2 regions of the Vibrio mangrovi genome follow, and region 2 is predicted to be linked to the other one. Evidence: riboswitches for the same ligand, from Rfam matches in the RefSeq annotation. Region 2 holds a riboswitch; the other holds the start of a gene.

What was found. A riboswitch is a leader RNA that binds a small molecule or an ion and turns the genes downstream of it on or off. The one in region 2 is predicted to bind cobalamin.
Region 1: it holds a riboswitch for cobalamin, as region 2 does, so the genes downstream of both, OCU74_RS13670 (cobaltochelatase subunit CobN) here and OCU74_RS15310 (TonB-dependent receptor domain-containing protein) in region 2, are expected to answer to the same signal.

The regions. Positions count from the first base shown of each region.
Region 1 is NZ_AP024883.1:3,097,835-3,103,850, forward strand. It holds gene OCU74_RS13660 (MJ1255/VC2487 family glycosyltransferase) at 1-257, opposite strand, end outside; gene OCU74_RS13665 (phosphatase PAP2 family protein) at 254-790, opposite strand; cobalamin riboswitch at 988-1,118, shown strand; gene OCU74_RS13670 (cobaltochelatase subunit CobN) at 1,271-5,590, shown strand; gene OCU74_RS13675 (MotA/TolQ/ExbB proton channel family protein) at 5,587-6,016, shown strand, end outside.
Region 2 is NZ_AP024883.1:3,435,065-3,441,080, reverse strand. It holds gene sthA (Si-specific NAD(P)(+) transhydrogenase) at 1-86, opposite strand, end outside; gene fabR (HTH-type transcriptional repressor FabR) at 313-951, shown strand; gene OCU74_RS15325 (YijD family membrane protein) at 941-1,309, shown strand; gene OCU74_RS15320 (hypothetical protein) at 1,547-1,861, opposite strand; gene trmA (tRNA (uridine(54)-C5)-methyltransferase TrmA) at 2,260-3,369, opposite strand; cobalamin riboswitch at 3,510-3,716, shown strand; gene OCU74_RS15310 (TonB-dependent receptor domain-containing protein) at 3,757-5,583, shown strand; gene murI (glutamate racemase) at 5,698-6,016, shown strand, end outside.

The DNA of each region.
Region 1 (6,016 bases), 340 kb from region 2:
ATATCAGAGAGCAACTGGCTGAAACTATTCTGTCTGGCAGTTTTAAAATAATTCACCCGTCCCTGTTCTGTTACAAAAGTCAGCCCCCGGCGGGTTTGATAATCACCAAAGCTGTCCATCGAGAAATATTTGTCTTTGTCTCTGCCACTAAAGATGAAATCGACATCAACATGATATTGCCGGAGCGCGTGACTCATTGCTCTGGCCCGAGCCGTATGACCGTTTCCGGTTCCCTGAACACCATAGAGAATTTTCAAATCATCCACTCCGTCGTTAACAACAATCCGGCCTGGGCACAACTCATTCCCAACAGAGCACCAATCAGAACATCTGTAAAAAAATGCACTCCCAGCAAGATGCGTGCAGCCCCAATGCAACCTGCCCATAAAAAAACTACGATAGATAATGGCGGATAAAAATAAGCAATTAACGTCGCCATCAGAAAACCGGCACTGGTGTGTCCGGAAGGTAAACTAAAACGATCTGAAGGCGTGATATAAGCGGTAACCATCGATGATAATTCCTGAGGACGCCGCCGCTGAAAGAAGTTTTTTGCCAGCCAGTACAATGGCAACTCAATCAGAAACGATATCATTCCGGCAGCTAAGAGTGCCTTACCGTACATATCATCAGCCAGAAAAGCGATGCCACCGAACAGCACGTATAAATGACCATCTCCGGTATGAGAAACCGCCCGGCTGATGCGTGCCAGCGGATCACTGAATCGATGCTGTAGACAGAACAGAGAAAAGGCCAGATCAAATTTCACAATCGGTTCAATAACTCTCATGATTGCACTCCCGTATTTCAGTCCCTTTATATAAACGACACTAATCAGAACAGATGACAACCGCGTTACTGTTTGTTGTCGGAACCATGAATATTGTTGGATAATCCAACTCAGCAAATATCGGAGCTATGCAGGCGCATCAGGAGAAAGAGACTTAGCCCGGTGAGAGTATTGATTGACGACGTTGATATAAACATCTATAAAAAAGGCCCTGAACCGTATTGCCAACACAATACAACCAAGGAACCCGGTGAGAATCCGGGGCTGTACCCGCAACTGTAAGTGAATACTCACAAGCCAGATACTTGGGTTCAGGATAATTATGTCCAGAGAACATCTCCCGGAAGGCGAGTTCATTTGGGTATATATCACCGGGCGGGAATACCTGGTACTCTGTCGTTGGCTTTTACTTCAACTTCCCCCGACACAGTCATCAGAACATTTCTCCCTTAAGGTATGCTTTTCCCCTTGAGGTTAGATATGCGATTTATCATCCTTTTTATGGCCTTGGTTTACTGCTCTTTTTCCTGGGCCGGAAATACCAGTCAGCAAATACTAATGCTGGTTTCACAACGTAATGCAGAAACAATTGCCGAAGCAGGAGCTCACTTACATCAGCAATATCCCCGGATAAAGTTGGTAGCCCGGACAGAAAATCAATGGATAGCCCTGTCTGCACAACAAAGAGCACAATATTTGAGCCATGCGGATGTTCTGATCGGGATTGGTCTGTATGGCGCAATAGTTGGCGAACTGAATCAGGATCTGAAGTTATCATCGCCGGACAATATATTTATTTTCAACAGTGATCATCACCTTGTGAAGCAAAGCCGTTTGCAACGGAATTTACAATTTCAGGATGACAAAACACTGACCACTCTGACGGCGATGCGTCCGGACGGATCTCTGCATCTCTGGCTGACCAATATATTGACTCGTTATCCTCAACAAACGTCCTGGTTAACGGCCCGTAGTTACTGGCAGGCTGGTGGCGTAGACAATACCGTAGCACTGCTGACCTGGGCAGCCAGTGTAAAAGATCCTTCAATATCCAGTCTTCCTCCCCGGAAGCAACCCCGGTTACGCTGGTGGATGCAAGGTCAGTATTTCGAGCAAATTCCATCATCTTTACCGGCTAAACCTGTCGTGATGCTGTTGGATCACCTCGGTGCAGACAGGCCCAGCGACAGTCAGTTGTTTCAGCACCTCTGTCAGGTTATTACCCGGCAGAAAACTCTTCAGTGCATTGTCGCACTTGCCGCCTGGGGAGATGCCAGTGTTGAAGCAGTCGCTCAGTTACAATCTCTGCCTGTACCGTTGTCCTCCATTGTTATGTTGCAGGATTTTGTCATCGGTGGCGGAGAAGGCCGGGAGAAAACCACACAATTACTCACAAAGCTGAATGTACCGCTACTTAAAGCAATCAAACTACGTGACAGAACCAAAACACAGTGGCAACTTTCTGCTGATGGAATCCGACCGGATAAAGTCTATTATCAGGTTGCTATGCCCGAGATCCAGGGTGCCAGTCAACCAATGATTGTCGCAACCGCGGGGATAATCCGGACTGACTCACTATCCGGTATTCAGATCCAGCCGATTCAGCCGGAAGAACATGGCATAGAGACGCTTGCCAGACGGATTCACCGTTGGCATACCCTACAGATAAAATCCAACGCTGATAAACGCATTGCCATCGTTTATTACAATCATCCGCCGGGCCGCCATAATATCGGTGCTGATAATCTGGATGTTCCTGCCAGCCTGTGGCAGATTCTCAACCGTCTGAAAGCATCTGGTTATCAGGTCGGAGATTTACCGGAATCACAAGAAGCCCTGCTGGATCTCATTCAGGAGCGTGCTGTCAATCTGCCGAATGATCGTCAGGCTCTGGCTACAATGAGCTCTCAGATTCCAACCATTGCTCCTGAAGATTACCGACACTATTTTGAGACATTACCACCAGTCATCCAGAACGAGATGATTAACGGCCCGTTCGGACGATTGCAGGAACAGTTAAAAACCGCGATCCAGCACAATCTGTCTCAACAGGCACAGCGATTGCTCGATAACACTATGGCAGAGATGGTGCATCTGGTAGAAGGCGTCAATCACCCGTCCAGAAAACGGGCACTCTCATTACTGACTCAATTGAAATCCTGTTATCAAAGCACAATTGAACATAGCCCGAAGCCTTGCTGGGAACATGCTCAGAAAATCATCACTGCCCTACAACAGACCGGGATTGAAGGACTCGGTGGCTGGGGAGAACTCCCCGGCAACGTGATGGTCTACAACGATAAAATACTGCTCCCCAGTCTGACTTTTGGTCATATTCTGATTAGTCCCCAACCTCCCAGAGGATGGGAAGTGAACCCGGAACTGCTCCATGCCAACCTGGCTTTTCCACCACCTCATCAGTATCTGGCTTACTATCATTACCTGAAAGATACCTTTAAAGCCGATGCCATCATTCATGTGGGCCGTCATTCAACCTATGAATTTCTGCCCCATCGTTCCGTCGGTCTCGGCGACGATGATTACTCGCGTCTGATTGCGGCAGATATACCGGGAATCTACCCTTATATCGTCGATGGTGTCGGAGAAGGAATTCAGGCCAAACGGCGCGGACTCGCCGTCATGGTCGATCACCTGACACCACCGCTGGAAAGTACGCCGCTTTATGATGATTTATTGCAATTACGGCAGTTAGTTGAAAGCTTTGAATCGAATCACGACAACAACAATCAATCACTGAAGCACAAATTGATCAGTCAGATCCGTCATAAAGTTGAATCTCTCGATCTTAAAGAAGAACTGACTGAATCCATGTCGGCGGAGCTGGCTGTTATGGGAATCGGATTTGAAGAAGTCAGTGATGATATGCTCGTGCATGAAATCGGCCACTACCTCACTAATCTGCAAGAGCGATTCATGCCTTATGGGCTGCATATTTTTGGTAAAACGTGGCAACCCGATGCGATTGACATGATGGTTCACTCGATGTCTCCGGTAGATCAGCAACAGCGAGGGCACTGGCACCAATTGCTTCAACAATCCCCGGCTCATGAAATGACAGCTTTGCTCAACGGGCTGAACGGACGCTTCATAGAACCAGGGAAAGGGAATGATCCGATCCGTAGCCCGGAAAGTCTGCCGACCGGCCGAAACTTTTATGCGCTGGATAACAGCCTGATTCCCAGCCGTATTGCCTGGCAACTCGGACAGGAAATGGCTCGCGATGCCAGAAAAAATAATCCTCACCAACCTTCCAGACGAGAAGCGCTGGTGCTATGGGCATCGGACATTGTCAGGGATGAAGGCGTCATGATTGCATTTGCTCTGGACATGCTCGGTCTGGAACCGGTATGGAACAGCCGGGGACTCGTCAAAGGACTGAAATATCAGACAGTCACACCGGACACACCTCGCCGGGATATGGTGTTCACAACCTCAGGATTATTCCGGGATCTCTATGGTCAACAGATGCACCTGTTGGATCAGGCAGTATTGATGGCACTGGATGCTGCCTCTGAAACGATTATTCGGGAACATCCGGCATTAACAGAAACACTTCAGTTTGCACTGAAACCTCTGGGCAGTCATCGACATGGTGGAAATGAATCTTTGCAACAGAATCAAGTCGCAGCACACTGGGTGGAAGACAGCCGTAAACTTTTATCACAGGGGAATCAGCCACAGAAAACTGCACTTCTGTCAACCTTAAGAGTTTTTGGTGATGCACCCGGTAGCTATGGCGCCGGAGTCAACCGGCTTGCCGAACGTTCCGGAGCATGGCAACAAAGAGCAGAGCTCGCTGATGTTTATCTGCGCCGCCTCGGTCATGGTTTCAGCCAGCAAGAATATGGCATCGCTGCCGAAGAAACATTCCGAACCCTGCTACATAGTGTTGAGAATACTTATTTCGGACGTTCCAGTAACTTATACGGTTTGATCGACAATAATGATGCATTTGATTATCTCGGAGGCCTGAGTCTGGCAGTTGAAACACTCTCAGGTCACGCGCCGAACAACTATGTAATCAATCATGCCAATCCGGAAAAAATTGTCGCCCAGCCTCTGGGGACAGCTCTGCGTCAGGAACTGAGAGGACGTTTTCTGAATCCCGAATGGTTAAGCGGGTTGATGAAACATGGTTATGCCGGAGCCCGTACCATGGGGAATGAATTTCTGGAATACCTGTGGGGCTGGCAAGTGACCAATCCGACACTGGTCGGCGACTGGGCATGGCAGGAGGTCAAAGAGGTTTATTTTGATGACCGCTACCAGCTAGGTGTCGATCAATTTCTGGAACAGGGACACAATGTACACGTGAAGTCTAATATGCTGGCAATCATGTTAGTTGCCATCCATAAGGGATTCTGGCATCCGGATCCTGAAACAACAAAAGATCTGGCACATCAGTTTGCCCAACTAGTGATCAAACATGGCCTTCCCGGCAGCGGACACACAGTTCCCGATCATCCGATGATGCCGTGGATCAAACAATATCTGTCACCAGCGGAGCAAAAACAGTTCGAACAGTTACTACAACGGTCACAAATGCCCCGGACAGAAAAACCAGAAATTCACTCACTGACCGAAGTGACCGTGAAGTCATCTGCGGAAACTCAGGTTAATCAGACCCCGTCTTCCCAGAGCGAAGCCACCTCGCAACAATCCCCGCCGATCATACTCGGCTTTTATCTCATGATTCTGCTGCTTGCAATTGTGCTGATCGGCCTTGGATTCAGACGCAGCAGACAAACGGTTCGCCATATGAAAGGAGCAAATCAATGATTCATGGCTACACATTAGGCTTATTACATCATCTGGTCGGATGGATGCTTTATCCGGTATTAGCAGGGCTGGCTCTGTGCCTTTTTGCTCTGCTCTGGGAAACAGGGATAACGCTCAATGAAAAATTCGGTGGACTGCGAACGCTACAGTCGGTCGAATCAATGGTTTTTGAGCGTTACGCAGCCACACGTCTGGAACGTGTCGATCTACTGGCCAGAAGCGGTCCCGTCCTCGGATTAATGGGAACCCTGATTCCGTTAGGTCCGGGATTAGCGGCTCTGTCTGACGGTCATATCGACCAACTGGCAACAGCAATGACAGTTGCATTTGACACGACAGTTGTCGGACTTTTTATCGGTCTGATCGGCTATATGCTCGGACGAGTTCGTCGCAGATGGTACGAAACACAACTGATGGATATCGAAC
Region 2 (6,016 bases):
CCTGCTTTTGTCAGTCCCATCGCGGCACCTTCACCGCCGGGACCACTGCCGATGACTATGGCATCGAAATGATGAGTCTGTGACATATGACTTCCTGATGAATATTCGTTCTTTTTTTCGGTAGCTATATTGTAACGCATTGTTTGCCCGTGTCTCTGTTCTGCCGACTGATCAGTGATAATGATCGCTGATACACTGATGAAATCAGTTCGGATAGACAATTATATACCTGATAGAATATTGTCTATCGATAAAAAGATAATTCGCGTTATAGTAAGGCGCTCTTTGGTAGTGATTTAGGGATTGTGCTTCATGGGAATTCGTGCTCAACAGAAAGAAAAAACCCGTCGTTCATTAATTGATGCAGCATTTCGTCAATTGAGTGCTCAACAGAGTTTTTCCAGTTTGAGTTTGAGAGAAGTTGCTAGAGAAGCCGGGATTGCTCCGACATCATTTTACCGACACTTCGATGATATGAATGAGTTGGGACTGACGATGGTTGATGAAGGTGGTTTATTACTGCGTCAGCTCATGCGTCAGGCCAGACAAAGGATTGCAACTAAAGGAAGCGTGATTCGGACTTCGGTAGAGACTTTCATGGAATTTATTGAAGACAGCCCCAATGTTTTCCGTTTATTGCTGAGAGAACGCTCCGGAACTTCTTATGAATTTCGTGCCGCAGTCGCAAGAGAGATACAGCATTTTTCTGCGGAGCTGACAGAATATCTGGTCCTGAATGGGATCGAACGTGAGATTGCAGCAGCTCAGGCTGAAGCTTCTGTGACGCTGGTGTTCAGCTCCGGTGCAGAAGCCATGGATCTGGATAAAAGTGAACGGGATGAACTAGCTGAACGATTAATTATTCAATTGAGGATGATTGCTAAAGGTGCAGGCAGCTATCGCATTGCACGTAAACGTCAACAGATAGATGGAGTTGATAATGTCGAATAAAATGAATCGCTCTCAATATACTGCGGAGCGGAAGAACCTGATTCTTGCTTTTGTTGTGGGCATGTGTGGTGATGCCATTCTGTCTTCAATCACGATGAGTGAAGTGTCTTTTTCCATTTTCCCCTGGATTGCGTTGGTATTAGCTGTTCAGGCGCTTTATCAGGAGTACCTGCGCCATCCTGTGTCGGAAGATTTCCCGATGGTTGGTTTGGCCTGTTTCTTCGTTGGTGCTTTCGGTCATTCTGCATTTGTAAAAGCACAGTATCCTGATTCCGGGTCCAATTTTGTAGCGATTATTGTCGTATTGCTTTTGATGATCTGGATTGCCCGAAAGATGGGATACTGGGGAAAGAGTTAACTCATCAGTGATGAGATGAATAAAAAAACGAGCCAAATGGCTCGTTTTTTTATCTTACTTTATTAGGTTATTCACACCAGCTTCTGACCTGAATCATACCAATAGTCTGTATCTGACACATCGAGCTCGTTAATCAAATTCAGCAGTTTCATCTCTGATTTTCTCTGGAAACATAACGTTTACCCCGGCGTTTTTTGCCAGACTTACGTGTTTCTGCTTAAATGGATTGTTATAAAGTTACTGAACAACTGCTATCGCGATACCTTTATGGTCTGCACCCAGGCAGCCGGAAACTCTTACTTGAACTTTTTTACCCGCATGGAACGCAGATAAAGCAATGGACAGTATGTCCTTTAGCATTGGGTGATCACGTTCAAAACGAACTCTGGAGTTAGTACAACCTTCTACTTTGTTGTTTTCAGCAAAGGATAAATAGAGGCCTTCACTTCCCCAACCGGTCTCTATTCTTGATATTGTTTGTGGTGGAAGACTTGCATCTGCATAAACACTTCCACTTATCAACAACATGACTAACCAAATCAATTTCTTCACTGATACCTCCTCAGCTATAACAGTGTTTTTTTAACCAGATATTATCGGTATAAATCTGTCAGAAAATACAGTCATTCCCACTCATATCAATCTGTTTTATCTCACAAAATTATATAAATAAAACGACAACTACAGACTGAGCTTATCTAACGGAATATAAAATTAAGCACATAATCAACCATTAGCAAAAATAGGTCAACTAATGACAAGTGGGTTCTACCCAGATTTTACGGACACATTGTCTTAATGCAGGATTACAGGCAGCAACGAATCTTCATTCAGCAATTGAAGGTTGCTTGCAGTTTGGTGTCGTCAGCGAAGATAGACAGGTTTTTGAGAATTATTACCGTCCCCGTACCCTGTAGTGGTTTTTGAATGATGAAGATCTCTTAAACCCTTTATTTAATGCGCTCTAGCAGTACGCCAGCTTCCATATGGTGGGTAAATGGAAATTGATCAAAGAGAGCAAACCGGCTGACACGATGTGTATCACTCAAAACGGAAAGGTTTTCTCTGAGTGTTTCTGGGTTACAGGAGATATAAAGAATATGCGGGTATTTTTGCACCATTTTACAGGTATCGATGTCCATACCGGAGCGGGGTGGATCGACAAAAATCGTTTCACACTGGTAGCTTTTCAAGTCGACTCCGGCATCTTTCAAACGACGGAATTCACGTTGTCCTTCCATTGCCTGAGTAAATTCTTCGGCGGACATTCGAATGATCTGTACATTATCTATCTTATTGGCAGCAATGTTATATTGCGCAGAGTCGACTGAGGGCTTAGCGAGTTCAGTTGCTAGTACGCGGTTAAAGTTTTGCGCCAGTGCTAGCGAGAAATTACCATTTCCACAGTAGAGTTCCAGCAGATCACCTTGACTGCCCCGAGTACAATCAACCGCCCATTCCAGCATTTTTTCTGCAACACGTCCGTTTGGTTGGGTAAAACTGTTTTCAACTTGCTGATATATATATTTCTGACCGTGAACCGAAAGTTCTTCGATCACGTAATCCCGGTCTAATACCATTTTGATCTTACGGGCTCGTCCGATTAAGTTGAGATTAAAGCCTTGTTGCTGTAGCTGTTGTCGCAGAATCTGTGCCGCCTGTTCCCATTCTTGGCCGATCTGGCGGTGGTAGAGTAATGACACAAGAATTTCACCACTGAGAGTCGATAGAAAATCAACCTGAAACAGTTTGTGGCGCAGGATATCGTTGTCCCGGATATGTTCTATCAGTGCTGGCATCAATTGATTGATAAGTTGGCTTGCTGCCGGGAATTGATCTACACGGTATTTTTGTCGGGTTTCCTGATTAAACATGATGTAGTATAGGTCGCTACCTTCGTGCCAGACCCGGAATTCGGCACGCATTCGGTAGTGTTGCTCTGGAGATTCGAAGATTTCCAGCTCTGGCATCTGAAATTCAGAAAACATGTTGGTAAGCCGGGCCACTTTCTCTTTCAACTGAGATTGGTAGCGTTCGGGATTTACATCAAGAGTAGCCATCGTATTACCTTTTTACACACAGAGCGAACAATCAAAGAGCGCAGATTTTATTCAAACCTGACCAGAAGTCCAGCCCCTTGTATTAAATTCAGCATACTATAAGCAGCTTTCTGACACTGGACAAATGTGACAGGTATCAATATTATCAGCGTCCTGTTGGTGCTGTTAACAATCTGTTAAGAGCTTAAAAGGGAATCTGGTGTAAATCCAGAACTGACGCGCAGCGGTAAATAGAAGACTAAATCTCCCTAGACACTGCATTTTATGTGGGAAGTCGAGGTTTCGGCCGTCGTATTATTGCGATCATATTCTTAAGTCCGAAGACCTGCCAACAGCCGGGACAACATTGCAAACCCGGTCGGATTAACGCGAATTCAGGATATAACAATGAAAAAAACAACTTTAGCGATAGCAGTGGTATCGCAGCTTCCTTGTGCCTTTTATTCTTACGCAGACAGTTCAAATACAGAGACTATGGTTGTTACGGCTAATCGGTTTGAACAGAAAATACAAGAGACGATTGAACCTGTAGAAGTAATTACCAAACAGGATATTGATGCAATTCAAGCGACATCTTTGATTGAAGTTTTGAAACGTTTGCCCAATGCTCAAATTGTTAATCAGGGAGGGATTGGACAAAGCTCGGAGCTTTATTTACAGGGACGCTCATCTAAAAATACGCTATTTCTCATTAACGGTATTCGCATTGGTAGTGCCACTACCGGAGCAACTGATCTATCCGCAATCCCACTGAAAGGTATCGAGAGAATCGAAGTGCTTCGGGGCCCGCGTGCTGCAGTTTATGGTTCTGATGCTGTAAGCGGTGTTGTTAATTTGATTACTACTGCATCACCGAATAACAGGGCAGGTGTTTCGACATCAGTGGGAAGCCATCATTACTTCGATACTAATGCTTATTTTTCTACAGCTGATGAAAGTAGCTGGCTAAACATGTCGATTACACATCAACAGAATGATGGATTTGATGTGAAGTCTGATAGTACTAACACCTATGATTCTGATAATGATGGGGTTCTTTCTCAATATATTCTGGCTGATGCAGGCAAGAATATATCTGATTCATTCACTTTAAAATTTAATGGGTATTATCAGAGAAAAGATTCTGATTATGACTACGGACGATCATCTAACGGAGCAGACCAGACAGATAGCGACTTATACAATATTGGTCTGGTTACAGAATATAAGACAGATCAGAACTATCAAAGTCATTTTACTATTGCAACGAATCAAGACTCGGCCGAAACTCATGGGCAGGGGGCAACACCAAATACGATCAGTACCAATCGGGATACACTGTCATGGGATAACCAGTATAAGTTAAGTCATGCACTTGTAGTTACAGGTGGTGTAGATTGGTATCGTGATCGTGTTGATAACGGTTCAGTCGAATATATTAATGATAAGCGAAGAAATATTGCTGGATATATTGGCGGGTATTTATCCTTGGGGGATTTTTCTGCCGAGGGTAATATTCGACGAGATAAGAGTAGTACCTACAACTATGTGACAACTCGTCAAATTGCATCTGCTTATCGTTTCTCGGATGATTTCCGAATCACGGCTAGTTATGGCGAAGCTTTCAAAGCACCAACATTTAATCAGCTCTACTGGCCTACTCAATGTTTTGGATCCTTTGGTTGTTATTCCGGAAATCCATTACTTGTTCCTGAAGACACAAAAACAGGTGAACTTGCATTCGAAGGAACTTATCAAAATGCGGATATTCGCCTTGCTGCTTATAGAAGTCTTGTCAAAAACATGATCGATAGTTCTTCAAATGAGAATGTAGACAAAGTAGAGATACAAGGTATTGAATTTGTGTCGGAGTTTGATACAGGGAACTTCTATCATACTATTGCATATGATTTTCTGGATGCTAAGAATAGTGCGACGGGTCAGCAACTAAGGCGACGGGCGAGACATAATGTGAAGTGGGATACCGAATATCGAATTGAACAATGGCAAATTAATCTGAGTTATTTGTTTCAGGGAAAAAGATATGATGATGCCAGTAACAGCAAAGTGATGGGGGGCTACGGTTTAGTTGATGTGGCGACTTCTTATTTATTTGATAATGGATTGAAAGTCGGTGCTAAAGTAGCTAATTTGCTTGACAAAGATTATCAGACAGCGCTTGGTTATAACACGGCAGATAGAGAATACTATCTAAACATGTCGTATGATTTTTGATCGTTATGGGCCGCCTATACTGGCGGCTTTCTCATAAATCCATTGTTATTGCCAAAAAACATTGAAAGCGTATGATGCAACTTATTCTCTAGCTTGCTGTTGTTCAATGTTGTTATCGTGTCCTCACTAGTTCCTAATATTCTACTCTTTGATTCCGGTGTCGGCGGGTTGTCGGTTTATCGGGAAATCCATCGTTTACTCCCTAATCATAACTATTTCTATCTGTTTGATAACGAGGGTTATCCTTACGGAGAGTTATCACAGCAAGAATTACTGAGCCGGGTTGAAACCTTAGTTACGTCAATCGTGACGGAAATGGATATTGATTTAGTCGTGATCGCCTGTAATACCGCGAGTACGATCGTCCTCCCTACATTACGCAAAAAACTAAGCATTCCCGTAGTTGGTGTTGTTCCCGCCATTAAGCCTGCCT